Regions from separate parts of the Ruminiclostridium josui JCM 17888 genome, predicted to be linked through region 2. Evidence: riboswitches for the same ligand, from Rfam matches in the RefSeq annotation. Region 2 holds a riboswitch; the other holds the start of a gene.
What was found. A riboswitch is a leader RNA that binds a small molecule or an ion and turns the genes downstream of it on or off. The one in region 2 is predicted to bind thiamine pyrophosphate.
Positions count from the first base shown of each region.

Region 1: it holds a riboswitch for thiamine pyrophosphate, as region 2 does, so the genes downstream of both, thiT (energy-coupled thiamine transporter ThiT) here and thiD (bifunctional hydroxymethylpyrimidine kinase/phosphomethylpyrimidine kinase) in region 2, are expected to answer to the same signal.

Region 1 is NZ_JAGE01000001.1:287,590-295,003, reverse strand. It holds partial or broken gene K412_RS0101415 (sporulation stage IV protein A) at 1-212, shown strand, start outside; gene thiT (energy-coupled thiamine transporter ThiT) at 313-846, opposite strand; TPP riboswitch at 943-1,053, opposite strand; gene uvrA (excinuclease ABC subunit UvrA) at 1,260-4,091, shown strand; gene K412_RS0101400 (DUF47 domain-containing protein) at 4,360-4,983, shown strand; gene K412_RS0101395 (inorganic phosphate transporter) at 4,976-5,974, shown strand; gene K412_RS0101390 (ATP-dependent Clp protease ATP-binding subunit) at 6,293-7,414, shown strand, end outside.
Region 2 is NZ_JAGE01000001.1:135,338-142,751, reverse strand. It holds gene K412_RS0100680 (NAD(P)/FAD-dependent oxidoreductase) at 1-110, shown strand, start outside; gene K412_RS0100675 (DUF1667 domain-containing protein) at 103-483, shown strand; gene K412_RS0100670 (hypothetical protein) at 497-682, shown strand; gene K412_RS0100665 (FeoA family protein) at 779-1,000, shown strand; gene feoB (ferrous iron transport protein B) at 1,036-2,859, shown strand; gene K412_RS0100650 (Fur family transcriptional regulator) at 3,049-3,489, shown strand; gene K412_RS0100645 (alpha/beta hydrolase family protein) at 3,626-5,221, shown strand; TPP riboswitch at 5,289-5,386, shown strand; TPP riboswitch at 5,463-5,561, shown strand; gene thiD (bifunctional hydroxymethylpyrimidine kinase/phosphomethylpyrimidine kinase) at 5,675-6,487, shown strand; gene thiC (phosphomethylpyrimidine synthase ThiC) at 6,484-7,414, shown strand, end outside.

The DNA.
Region 1 (7,414 bases), 150 kb from region 2:
AGTTGGTTTCATATTTGCTAAAAGAATTTGAAAACGATACCGGAAAGCTGTGGGAGTCAAACATATTTGGAAAGTCTCTCCATGAACTCGTAAATGAAGGCTTGCAGAACAAGCTTTTTAGAATGCCGGAGGATGCACAGCTCAAACTTCAGGAAACCTTGCAGAAAATAATAAATGAGGGCAGTGGCGGATTAATATGCATTATACTGTAGCTGTAGCTCACATTAAACATAAATAAAACATAAATAGCAAAAAAGATGATTCGGTAAAAAGGATCATCTTTTTTGCTATAGTATCAATTATTCAAACAGGCTAAAGGCTGCTCTGCCTGTTAATATATTTTCCTAATGGTTTATAAAGAGCACACAAAATAACAGATGTTATTATAAATTCAGGAACCATGTACTGAGCGTTATAAATAATAGAATAAAGGTAGATGTTCATTCCCTCAGGAGCATATGTATACCATAGAATAATACCGGAAAGAAAGTGAAATGCAAATCTGCCAATCATTGCCAAAGCAGTACTTGAAATTATGGCAAACAAATTTTTTTTAAATATTCCGGCAAGACCAAGGCAGCCATAAGCAAAAATATAGTCAAGAAATATACCAAGTGGATGATATGAAAATTTAGTTCCAAGAGCAAACTGCAGAAAACCGTAAACAAGACCTACAATAATACCTCGTTTTGTACCCCAACGAATTGCAAAAATAATTATAGGTACCATACTTCCCAGTGTTACAGAGCCACCATAGGGCATTTCATATTTAATAAAACTCAGAATCTGTGCAAGAGCAATTAAAACTCCTGCCTCCACCAATATTCGGTTAGACATTGTTTTCATAAATATATAATTCCTTCCTCAGTGTAATATGTTTTAGAACTCCTTATGCTTAAAAGATTAGCAAATAAAAAATGCCATACCTGATTGAAAACGCAGAGTATGACAAAACAAAATTCCTACGCTGGCATTACCCAGATCAGGTACATGGGTTTTAAGTAAAACATACTTATCTCAGCCGGATTATTTTCCAGCTCCCCTTTAATATTCAATTTTGACCAAAGAAATTATAACAGATAGTTAAAAAAGTAGCAACATAAAAATTCGGCTTATTATTATGAAAAATATTGACAAATATCGAACAAATGTTTGCATTTATTTTGGGATTTGATATAATAGTAAAAGCGGTATAATTCATTAAGGATATAATTAACCATAAAGTTAAAATATAACATTTGTAGAAAAAGGTGTATTGTATGATTAGAGATAATATTTTTATAAAAGGTGCACGTGAGCATAACCTAAAAAATGTTGATGTTGAAATACCAAGAGATAAATTTGTTGTCATAACCGGATTAAGCGGTTCAGGTAAGTCTTCTCTTGCTTTTGATACTATTTATGCTGAAGGCCAGAGAAGGTATGTTGAATCATTATCATCCTACGCAAGGCAGTTCCTAGGTCAGATGGACAAGCCAGATGTAGACTATATAGACGGGTTGTCTCCGGCAATATCAATTGACCAAAAGACAACCAGCAGAAACCCAAGATCTACTGTAGGAACAGTAACGGAAATTCACGATTACCTTAGACTTTTGTACTCAAGGATAGGAATTCCCCATTGTCCCAAGTGTGGCAAGGAGATTTCTCAGCAAACTGTTGACCAGATGGTAGATCAGATAATATTTTTTGAAGAAGGAACCAGAATACAGTTGCTTGCTCCTGTTGTAAGAGGTAGAAAAGGAGAATACCATAAGCTTATAGAGGATGCTAAAAAAGATGGTTTCGTGAGATTGCGTGTGGACGGGGAAATAGTAGACATAAATGATGAGATTAAATTAGATAAAAACAAAAAACATAATATTGAGATAGTTGTTGACAGACTTGTAGTCCGTGGTGATATTCGGAAAAGACTTACTGATTCATTGGAAACAGTACTTCGCTTAAGCGGGGGGATAGTAATTGTTGATGTAGTGGGGAAAGAAGATATACTGTTTAGCCAGAACTTTGCATGCAGCGATTGTGGAATTAGCATAGAAGAACTTGTACCAAGGATGTTTTCCTTCAACAATCCTTTTGGAGCATGCCAGACATGTACCGGCTTGGGAACTCTTCTGAAGGTAGACCCTGATCTTGTTATACCTGACAGATCCTTGTCACTTACAAATGGTGCAATTAATGTCACAGGCTGGAATATCGAGAGCGAGGATGCATATGCTAGGATGTTGTTCAACGCATTGGCGAAGCATTATAATTTTGATTTGGACACTCCGTTTAATAAGCTTCCAGGGAAAGTAGTAGATATAGTACTTTACGGGACAAAAGGCGAAAAAATAAAAGTAGATTACGAAAGAGAATACGGCAAAGGATCTTATATGGCTGAATTCGAAGGAATTATCAATTCTATTGAACGCCGTTACCACGAAACCCAGTCAGAAGGCATGAAACAGTATTATGAGCAGTTCATGAGCCATAATCTGTGTCCGGATTGTAAAGGTGCCAGATTAAAACCTGAAAGTCTTGCGGTTACAGTAGGAGGTAAAAATATACACGAAGTATCTTCCATGGCTGTAGCAGATATAAAAGATTTTTTTGACAATCTCGAGCTTAGTGAAAGAGATAAGATGGTAGCAAGCCAGATTTTAAAAGAGATTGAGGCAAGAATAGGCTTTCTTGTTGATGTTGGTCTAGACTATCTTACACTTTCAAGACCGGCTGGTACTTTATCCGGAGGTGAAGCACAGAGAATAAGGTTAGCCACTCAGATAGGCTCTGGCTTAATGGGAGTGCTTTATATTTTGGATGAGCCAAGTATCGGATTGCACCAAAGAGATAATGAAAAGCTTCTTAAAACCTTAGAGCGGCTTAGGAACCTTGGAAATACACTTATTGTTGTAGAACATGACGAAGATACCATGTATGCAGCAGATCATATCATTGACATGGGCCCCGGAGCTGGAATCCACGGCGGACATGTTGTTGCAGAGGGAAAACTGGAGGATATACTGAAATGTGAGGATTCCCTGACAGGACAATATTTAAGCGGACGTAAAAAAATAGAAGTTCCACAGGTTAGAAGAAAGCCAAATGGGAAATGGCTTGAAATTGTAGGTGCAAAGCAGAACAATTTAAAAAACATTAATGTAAAAATTCCACTTGGAGTGTTGACTTCTGTTACAGGTGTTTCTGGTTCAGGAAAAAGCACATTGATAAATGAGATTTTGTATAACAGCCTTGCCAGTCAGTTATACAGAGCTAAAACCAGACCGGGTAATCATGGAAAAATAAAAGGTATAAAAAATATTGATAAGGTTATAAATATTGACCAATCACCAATTGGAAGAACTCCAAGGTCAAATCCGGCAACCTATACAGGGGTATTCGATCTTATAAGGGAGGTATATGCTTCCACCAATGAAGCAAAAATGAAGGGATATAAAACTGGAAGATTCAGCTTTAATATAAAAGGTGGCAGGTGTGAAGCCTGCAGTGGAGATGGAATTATAAAGATTGAGATGCATTTTCTTCCTGATGTATATGTACCATGTGAGGTTTGTAAGGGGAAAAGGTATAACAGGGAGACACTTGAGGTTAAGTACAAAGGTAAAAGCATATCAGATGTACTTAATATGACAATAGAAGATGCCCTGGAATTTTTTAAGAATATTCCAAAAATACAGAGAAAATTGCAGACATTATATGATGTAGGATTGGGGTATGTGAAGGTTGGTCAACCTTCTACAACTTTGTCAGGAGGCGAAGCTCAGAGAGTAAAGCTTGCTACTGAGTTATCCAAGAGAAGTACGGGAAATACACTGTATATTTTGGACGAACCTACAACCGGTCTTCATGTAGCTGATGTCCACAGGTTGATAGATATCCTTCAAAGATTGGTAGATGCAGGTAATTCTATAGTAGTTATTGAACACAATCTTGATGTTATAAAAACTTCTGACTATATAATTGATCTTGGGCCTGAGGGCGGCGACAAAGGAGGTACCATTATTGCGCAGGGTACCCCCGAAGAAGTTGCAAAAGTAAAAGAATCATATACAGGACAATACCTTAGCAAAATTTTAGATAGTAAGTAATTTGAATTTACCTAAATATTTTCAAGGGCAAGTACTTTGACGCACTTGTCTTTGGAAATATTTTTTTATTATTACCCAAAAGAGAAGGCTTGTTTATAAAAAATAATATAATAAAAATATATAAATAAAAATTACATTATATATACAACTGTAGTAAATACTAAGAAGGTTTGTTAATTCTATGTTAACTTTGTTGTAAATAATTTTGCATTGCTATATAATTAAATAGTAAATATGTTATATTTTGTCGAAAGAAGGTAGTTTATAAATGTTTAGAATTACACCTAAGGAAGAGAAATTTTTTGACTATTTTATTGAGACATGTGAGATTATCTGCAAAGCAGCATCACTTCTTGAGGATTTAGCTACAAACTATGTTAATGTAAATGAAAAGATCTCAACTATTGAAGGTACTGAGCATGCATGCGATAGTAATGTCCATAAAATTTTAAATGAGCTTAACCAATCTTTTATTACCCCCATTGATCGTGAAGATATTTTTACAATAGCAAAAGAACTGGATAACATTACAGATGACATTGAAACTGCTGCACACAGATTTAGCATGTATAATGTCAAGACAGTAAAACCTGAAGCTGTTACCATGACAAAATTGATTGTCAGAGCAACAAGCGAGCTGAAAAATGTAATGATTGAAATGAAAAATATGAAGAAGAGTAAACAACTCCAGAATAAAATAATTGAAGTAAACAATGTTGAAGATGAAGCAGATACTATTTTTAGAGATGCAATGGCAAATCTGTTTATAACTGAGCATGATGCAGTAGAAGTTATAAAGTGGAAAGAAATATTTGAACTTCTTGAAAATACAATAGATGCTTGCGAAGATGTTGCGAATATAGTAGAAGGGGTTGTTATGAAAAATGCTTAGTGTTTCATTAGTCGTAGTTGTTGTACTGGCACTAGGATTTGATTTTATTAACGGATTCCACGATACCGCAAATTCTATCGCTACTTCAGTTTCAACAAGAGTTTTATCTCCTCGTACAGCAATATTGATGTCTGCAGTACTTAATTTTGTAGGTGCATTAATGAGCAGTAAGGTAGCACATACTATCACCAATGGTTTGGTTGATGGTAGCATGATTAAAGTGCAATATGTAATTATAGCAACTTTAATAGCTTCAATAATATGGGATTTAATTACATGGTATTTTGGTATACCCAGTAGTTCATCACATGCGTTGATAGGTGCTCTTGTAGGATCATCAATAGCGTATTCAGGCGGGTTAAGTATAGTAAAATGGCAAGGAGTACTGGACAAGGTTGTTATACCTTTAGTAACATCTCCGATAATAGGTTTTGTAATAGGCTTTGTATTTATGTCGTTTCTATACAAGATACTCCGTCCTTTTTCTCAAAGATTTGTAAACAAATGGTTCTCTAAATTGCAAATACTTTCAGCAGCATTTATGGCATATTCTCACGGAAATAATGATGCTCAGAAGTCTATGGGAATAATAACACTGGCATTGGTAGGTGCAAATTTAAATAATGGCCATACAGAAGTTCAACCTTGGGTTATGCTTGCATGTGCTATTTCAATGGCACTTGGTACATCAATAGGCGGTTGGAAAATTATTAAGACAATAGGTGTTAATATGATAAGGCTTCAGCCAATTGGCGGTTTTGCAGCCGAAACTGGTGCAGCAATCGTTATTGAAACAATGACTCATTTTGGAGCACCTGTAAGTACAACACATGTTATATCAACATCAATAATGGGTGTTGGAGCTTCTAAAAGATTATCTGCTGTAAAATGGGCACTAGCAAGAAATATAGTATATGCTTGGATATTTACAATCCCTGTGTCAGCAATAATCGGAGCATTTATAACAACTATATTTAAATTCTTTGCATAATAAATTGTTAAAAAATGTACTTATTTCTAAATAGAAATGGTTATAATTATAGCATCAATAAACCTGAATTATTGTCGTATAGATTAGATATAAGGACTATAATTCAGGTTTTTTCGTCATCTAAACTACGGACTATATAATGCAAAAATTAAAAAATAAAGCAAATCGGTTAGACCTCAAAAAATACTTGTGTTATACTAGTAAAAAACTAGTATAGATTAAAAAAGCAGTATAATAATAAAATATTGGACATTTATGGAAATAATATAGTATATAAATTAGAGGGAATATACTGGAATTATAAGAAGAGGTGATTAAATGATAAAATGTTCCATTTGTAATAAAAATATTGCAGTAGTGTTTGTAACAAAAATTATAGACGGGAAGCAGATTCAGGAAGGCTTGTGTGTTAGTTGTGCAAAAAAGCAGAATTTACAGCCCATAGATCAATTGCTGTCACAAACCGGTATGACAGAATATGAGCTTGATAATATAAGTAAACAAGTAGGAGATATGCTTGAAGAGATGGATGGATCTGAAATAATGGAAGCAATGCAGGTAGACCCTGAAAACATTAATCAGGCAAATCCCTTTTTTAGTATATTGAATAAGGCATTTCCAAAGGCAAATGACGTTGAAGAAAGTAATTCAAAGAGCTTCCACCCAATGGGTCAGGATAAAGATGGGGATGATAAAGATAAAAATTCTACTAAAACAAAGGCTCAGGATAAAAAGGCTGGTAAAAAGAAGAAATATCTTGAGATGTATGGAACAAATCTTATAGACAAGGCTAAAGAAGGAAGCATAGATAAGATTATAGGTAGAAGTCGTGAAATTGAAAGAGTTATTCAGATATTGAACAGAAGAACTAAAAATAATCCTGTTTTAATAGGAGAACCCGGTGTAGGTAAAACTGCTATTGCAGAAGGACTAGCAATAAGAATTGCTGAAAAAACAGTTCCTGTAAAAATTCAGAATTCTGAGGTTTATCTTCTGGATATGACTAGCGTTGTTGCGGGAACACAGTTCAGAGGACAGTTTGAAAGCAGAATGAAGGGAATAATAGAAGAAGCTAAATCCTTTGGAAATATAATTCTTGTAATAGATGAACTTCATAATATAATGGGCGCCGGTGAAGCTGAAGGTGCAATGAATGCTGCCAATATTTTAAAGCCTGCATTATCCAGAGGTGAGATTCAGGTAATTGGGGCTACAACTCTGAATGAATATAGAAAGCATATAGAAAAAGACACTGCTTTGGAAAGGAGATTTCAACCTATAATTGTTGATGAACCATCCATTGAGGAAAGCATAGAAATTTTAAAAGGTATTAAACACTACTATGAGCAATATCACAGGGTTAAAATAAGTGATGAGATAGTAAAGGCCGCAGTAAATTATTCTGAGAGGTATATTACCGACAGACTTTTGCCTGACAAA
Region 2 (7,414 bases):
TAAAGAAAAAATTCTTTGTGGCTCTAAATCCTGCCGAAATGGTAAGAATTGAACTAAAATCCCATGAACTTAAGGATATAGTTGGTCTGGAGGTATGCATAGATGAATAAAAGCCGTGAAATAGTTTGCATAGTTTGTCCAAATGGCTGCAGAATGAATGTTGTCTATGACGAAAACAACAAAGTAAAACAGGTAGAAAATGCCTCATGTAAAAAGGGTGAGGAATACGCTGTAAATGAAATTCAATGCCCAAAAAGAAGTATTACATCAACTGTGGGTGTAATAAACGGTGTTTTGCCTTTAGTTAGTGTCAGAACCGACAAACCAATTCCAAAAGAAAAGATAACAGAAGCTTTAGCTGAAATAAGAAAAATACGGCTTGAAGCCCCGGTAGCCTTTCATCAGGTAATTGTAAAAGATTTTTTAGAAACCGGAGCACAGCTCATATCAACCAAGGAGGTTGCAAAAGCAGAAAAATTGTAAACTGGAGGTTTTAATGGAACAGGAAAAAGTCAATTGCCTGAAATGCAAGTACTACTTTATAACTTACGATGCCAGAATGCCTTATGGCTGTAGGCTCTTTGGGTTTAAAGGCAGACAGATGCCTTCTGTTTCCGTTCGACAGTCATCGGGAAATGATTGTCAGGGCTATGATGAAAAGGTAAAACCAAATAAGTCTTGAAAATATTAGTACAAATTACCGTTATTTTATTGACAATGATTATCATTTAAGTTAATATATTATTGAGAATAGTTATCAAAAAAGGTGGCGGTTAATTTGACATTAGACAAAGTTAACAGAGGAGATTTCGTTGAAATTGTAAGTATTGAAGATAAGGATATCCGCGCCCAAGCAATCCGCCTTTGTATATATGAAGGCTCAAAACTGAAGTGTTCTGAAAAACTGCCTGCAGGGCCCATAATATTACAGAATAGACTTCAGGAAGTTGCAATAAGCAGAAAACTTGCAGAACACATAATTATTGAAAAAGTTAGCTGAAAAAACTGAAATTATTGGCATGCCTGGGGGATATTATGGAAAAGAGTAATAATAAAAAAGATTTAAAGCATCTGGTTCTTGTGGGAAACCCGAATGTAGGAAAATCGGTATTTTTCAATGCACTTACAGGAATGTACGTTGATGTATCGAATTTTCCCGGTACTACGGTAGATATAAGCACCGGGCGTTATGGAGATTATATAGTAGAGGATACACCCGGAATATATGGTGTATCCTCATTTAATGATGAGGAAAGAGTTGCCAGAGACGTAATAATTAACGGAGACCTGGTGTTAAATGTAATTGATGCCGTTCATATGCAAAGGGATATCTTTTTGACACAGCAACTTATTGACATGGGTAAAAAAGTAATTGTTGCAGTGAACCTTATTGACGAGGCGGCTAAAAATGGCATTAAAGTAGATACGAAAGAACTGTCCAGACAATTAGGGGTGGAAGTTGTTGCTACTTCCGCACTCAAAGGCATTGGCATAAATGAAGTTAAGCAGAAGATAGACAGTGCCAGAGTAGGTATAAAAACGGAAGGTGTTCAAGAGCTTTTGAGCAATTATGACCTTAATGAAATAACAGAAGCAGAAGCATTGATGCTCTTGGAGGACGATGAAGTAATTTCACAAAGAAAGGGTATGCCCACTGCGGGTAAACGGGAAGAGATTTATAAAAATAGGCGGAAAAGAGTAGACAAAATTCTGGAAAGCGTTCTTTCTGATTCATATAACGGAGTAAGTTTGGGAACTACCATTGGAAGACTTTTGCTAAAGCCTATTACAGGTATACCTATGTTGTTGGCAATAATGGCAGGTATGTTCTGGTTCATAGGAGTTTTTGTAGCACAGACAGTTGTTGATTTTACAGAAGGAACATTAATGGAAGGATATTATAAACCTTTTATTGAATCAATTTTAAGTTTTATCCCTAAAAATTCATTTATCGGAAGTTTGTTGATAGGCGATTACGGATTGTTAACAATGACAGTAATCTATATATTAGGATTGCTGTTGCCTTTGACTATAGGATTTTACATGCTCATGTCAATTCTTGAGGACTCTGGTTTCTTGCCTAGAATTGCAGTACTTTCAGACAAGACCCTTTCAAAGGTTGGCCTTAACGGAAGGGCAATAATACCTCTTATATTAGGCTTCGGTTGTATAACCATGGCAACAATGACCACACGTCTTTTGGGCTCAAGAAGAGAGCGTGTAATTGCTACTTTTCTATTGGGACTGACCATTCCATGTTCTGCACAGTTTGGTGTAATTATAGGATTACTGACGCCTTTGGGAATGAAATATATAATAGCTTATACGGTATTATTGATTTTAATATTCGGTATTTCAGGAGTTCTAATGAATAAAATCCTGCCGGGGGAATCTACACAGTTATTTATAGACTTACCGCAAATAAGGTTGCCTCAGTTTAAGAATGTTATGAAAAAGACATTTGTAAAGGCAAAAGTCTTCCTTATAGAGGCTACACCAATATTTGCCCTTGGTGCGGTTCTAATAACGGTATTACAGTATACAGGATTGCTTGGAAGGATAGAAAGTGCCATATCACCTTTGACGGTTCAGTGGCTTAAACTGCCTGAACAGGCATCAGTAGTATTCATAATGGGAATTATTAGAAGAGACTTCGGAGCGGCAGGATTAAGTCACATGGTTTTGACTAATCCTCAAATGTTGGTGGCACTTATCACAATTACCCTATTTGTACCATGTGTAGCCTCGATTATTATGATATTTAAGGAGAGGTCAAAGTTGGAGGCAACTGCAATCTGGCTCGGCAGCTTTGCTATAGCATTTTTAGTAGGTGGAATTCTGGCTCAGATAATAGTCTGACAAGGAGGCTTAAATTATGTTAGTTGTGTGCAGCCAGTGTAATTATCGGTTTGAGTATAATTCAGATAAAAAAGAAAGTACAAAATGCCCTAGATGTGGTAAAATATTTATAGAAAAGCGGGGATGTGAAAATTGCAAAGGATGTTCATTGTGGAAAACCTGCAAAAATAGTTGAAGGAGGACTACCTTTTGAATACTGGCGATAGCGGCTTATTAAAAGAAAAATTGAAGGAATGCGGATATAAATTTACAGGGCAGAGAGCAGCAATCCTTGATACATTGGTTCAGTGTTCCGGACAACATGTAAGTACTGAGGAGCTGTTCAATCTAGTTAAAGCCAAGCATCCTGAAATTGGCCTTGCAACAGTGTACAGAACTATGATTTTGCTAGATAAGCTCAATCTTGTTCATAAGCTTGATTTTGATGACGGTTTTAGCAGATATGAGCTGGTTAAGCCCAATGAAGATCACAGACATCATCATCTTATTTGCAGTTCCTGCGGTTGTGTTTCAGAAGTTGAGGAAGACTTGTTAGATAATCTGGAAGAAGAGATTCTTAGAAAAAATGGCTTTTTGGTAAAAGACCACAGAGTACAGTTCTATGGATTATGTAAAAAATGCAGAGAATGAATTATATAATTATATTTAAAGAGGGCATAGTGGAAAATAAGTAATTATTTATCTGCTGTGCCTTTAAATTTATTCAAATTGATATAGTTTATAGTGTATAATTAAGTTTGAAATTACAATAAATGGAGGAGGAGCAATGAGGAATTTTATAAAGCTAATAAGCTTAATGCTGATAATTCTGATGCTGGGCGGAACAGTTGCGTATGCTGCCCAAGAGAACAGCCAGTTGGCTTCAGAGGATATATATGTACCTGTCAAGTTTATTTGTGAGACCTTGGGTGGACAGGTTTCCTGGGATGCTAAAAAGCAAATTACTACAATCAAGCTGGGTAGCAATGAATTAAAACTTTTTATTAACCGTTGTGATGCTATATTAAACGGAAAAACAAAGGTTTTAAAAGAAAAAGTTAAGGTTCAAGAAGGAAGAACAATTCTACCATTAAGTGTTTTGAATTCCCAGCTGGGGCTTAAGCTTACAGGCGATGATTATATTAAACTCATTTCGGCAAAGTTCATAGACTTGGTTAAAGCAGGAAAGACTGGAGATACATCAATTCTACTTAGCAAAAGTTTTTCAAAGTATGTGACAACAGAATTTCTAAATTCTACATTGGCTCCTGTATTTTCAGTTGTTGAGCCTGACGTTAAAACCATGACTATATCAAAAAACACTGTACATCAGAATGTTTTTATACCATTTACAGCTCAGCAGGCCAAATACAATTTTATATTCAGATTTGACTATAACGGAAAAATAGATGAATTTAATCAGGCAGCTGATTCGTCACAAATTACATATTCCAAACCTTCATACGATAATTCTGCAAACTATATCGAAAAAGAGGCAACAATAGGAGAGGGAGAATGGAAACTTCCCGGTACGCTGACAATCCCAAAGGGTAAAGGCCCGTTTCCGGCACTTATTCTGGTACATGGTTCAGGCCCTAATGACAGAGATGAAACTGTAGGACCACTAAAGCCGTTTAGAGATTTGGCTGTAGGTCTTGCAAGTCAAGGAGTGGCAGTTTTGAGATACGAAAAAAGAACTTTGGAATATGGCGTTAGAACGCAGCTATTACCGAAACTGACCATGGTGGAGGAATTTGAAGAGGACGCTTTTGCTGCTGCAAAGTATCTAAAATCAATAGATAGTATAGATGCTTCAAATATTACTGTACTGGGCCACAGTGAAGGTGGATATGATTTGCCGAGGATACTTGACAGAGACAAAACAGGTATATTCAAAGCCGGAATCATAATGAGCGGATGTTCCAGACCATTGTATGAACTTTTGCCGGAGCAATATAAATATCTTGCAGATTTGGGTATGGCAACTAAGGAGCAGGCTGAGGCTGCAAAGGAACAGGTTGCTTTGATACAGGACAAGAGTTTTAATCCGGAAAATCCTCCAAAAGGGTATAGCCTTGGTATGCCATATTACTTCTATGATATGAAAAACTATGATGTTATTGGAACAGCTAGGCAAATAGAAAAACCAATACTTGTGCTGCAGGGTGAAAGAGATTATCAGGTTAATCCCCAAACAGACTATGAGGGATGGAAAAAAGCTTTTGAAGGTAAATCAAATGCAGAATTCAAGTTTTATCCCAAACTAAATCATATGTATATGGAGGGAGAAGGACAATCCACTCCTGCTGAATATTATGTAAATGGAAATATTCCTCAATATGTTATAAATGATATTGCAGGATTTATAAAAAATAATACTTAACTTAACACAATTTGAAAAGGGAAATTAGTTCTTTACCCTTTTGTTATATTGTGATAAAATTCAATAGTACTAGTTGCGGGGGGACCATTTTGGTTGAGAAGGTAAAACCTGACCCTTGGAACCTGTCGGTTAACACCGGTGTAGGGAAGCAAAATATTATCAGAAAATTTTTAAAATAAATTTTGATAAAGTCGCTTACCTTACAAGGGTGAGCGTTTTTTTATTATTAAAATATAATAGTTGTGACTTGTGGGGGGACCAATTTTGGTTGAGAAGGTAAAACCTGACCCTTGGAACCTGTCGGTTAATACCGGTGTAGGGAAGCAAAGAAGATTATTTATGGTAAAGGTTTAAATGTGCTTTCCTGCTGGAGGGCACTTTTTATGTGTCTTTTACTTTGTCAAAGGTCAAGTGAATAAATACCCCTGTTATATTAAGGAGGTGTAGCAATTAATGAAAAAAGTATTGACTATTGCCGGGTCTGATTGCAGTGGAGGAGCAGGAGTTCAGGCAGATTTAAAAACTTTTGCTGCTAATGGTGTCTATGGAATGAGTGTTATTGTTTCAGTGGTAGCAGAGAATACCTGTAGAGTTATTGATATTCAGGATATAACCCCTGATATGATTAAAAAGCAGATGGATGCAGTTTTTGAGGACATAATACCTGATGCTGTAAAAATAGGTATGCTGTCAGGTAAGGAGTGTATGGAAGCGGTTGCTGAAAAATTGGAAAAGTATAAGCCTGTAAATGTGGTTATTGATCCTGTAATGATTGCAAAAGGCGGTCATGCATTAATGAAAGAAGACTCTTTGGAGTTTTTTATAAAAAGGTTGATACCTTTGGCAGGCATACTAACTCCAAATATTCCGGAGGCTGAGGCAATAACCGGAATAGAGATAACTACCGTAGAGGATATGAAAAAGGCGGCTCTTAGAATATATGAAATGGGTGCGGACAGTGTTCTTCTAAAAGGAGGACATTTGGACGGAGACGCATTAGACATACTTTTTGACGGAAAAGAATTTTACATATATTCAACAAAAAGAATCCAGACAAAAAATACTCACGGAACAGGGTGTACATTATCCTCTGCCATAGCCTCAAACCTTGCTTTGGGACTGTCCTTTCCAGCAGCGGTTGAAAAGGCAAAAGCATTTGTCACAATGGCAATTGAGCATTCACTTGAAATCGGAAAGGGGCATGGCCCCACAAATCATTTATATGGAGTTTATAAAAACGGATTGGATTATTGGAGGTTACTATGAATTACAAAACGCAGATGGAAGCGGCAAAAAAAGGTATTATTACAAATGAAATGAGGATTGTTGCTAAAAAGGAGTCAATGGACGAAAACAAGCTTCGTGAGCTTGTTGGTGAGGGTAAAATAGCCATTCCGGCAAATATAAACCACAAGTCCTTGAGCCCAGAGGGAATAGGTCAGGGGCTTAGAACAAAAATCAATGTAAACCTGGGTATATCAGGAGACTGTCCTGACTACACAAAAGAAATGGAAAAGGTTGATATGTCAATTAAATTTGGCGTTGAAGCCATAATGGACCTTAGTAATTACGGTAAGACAAACACTTTCCGCAAAGAGCTTATTAAGCGTTCTCCTGCCATGATAGGAACAGTTCCCATGTATGATGCAATAGGCTATCTTGAAAAGGACTTAATGGATATTAAGGCTTCGGACTTTTTGAAAGTTGTTGAGGCTCATGCTGCAGAAGGTGTGGACTTTATGACAATCCATGCAGGAATAAATAAACGTGCTGTTGAGTGCTTCAAACGCTCAAAGAGGCTTACTAACATTGTTTCAAGAGGAGGTTCCCTTCTTTTTGCGTGGATGGAAATGACTGGAAATGAAAATCCTTTTTATGAATATTATGATGATTTCCTTGAAATTCTTAGGGAATATGATGTAACAATTAGTCTTGGAGATGCATTGAGACCAGGCAGTATCAACGATAGTTCAGATGCAGGACAGTTAAGTGAACTTATAGAACTGGGTAACCTTACAAAACGTGCATGGGAAAAGGATGTACAGGTGATGGTTGAAGGACCAGGTCATATGGCTATTAATGAAATAGCCGCAAATATGACTATTCAGAAGAGACTGTGCCACGGAGCACCTTTCTATGTACTAGGGCCTTTGGTAACTGACATAGCACCGGGCTATGACCATATTACTTCGG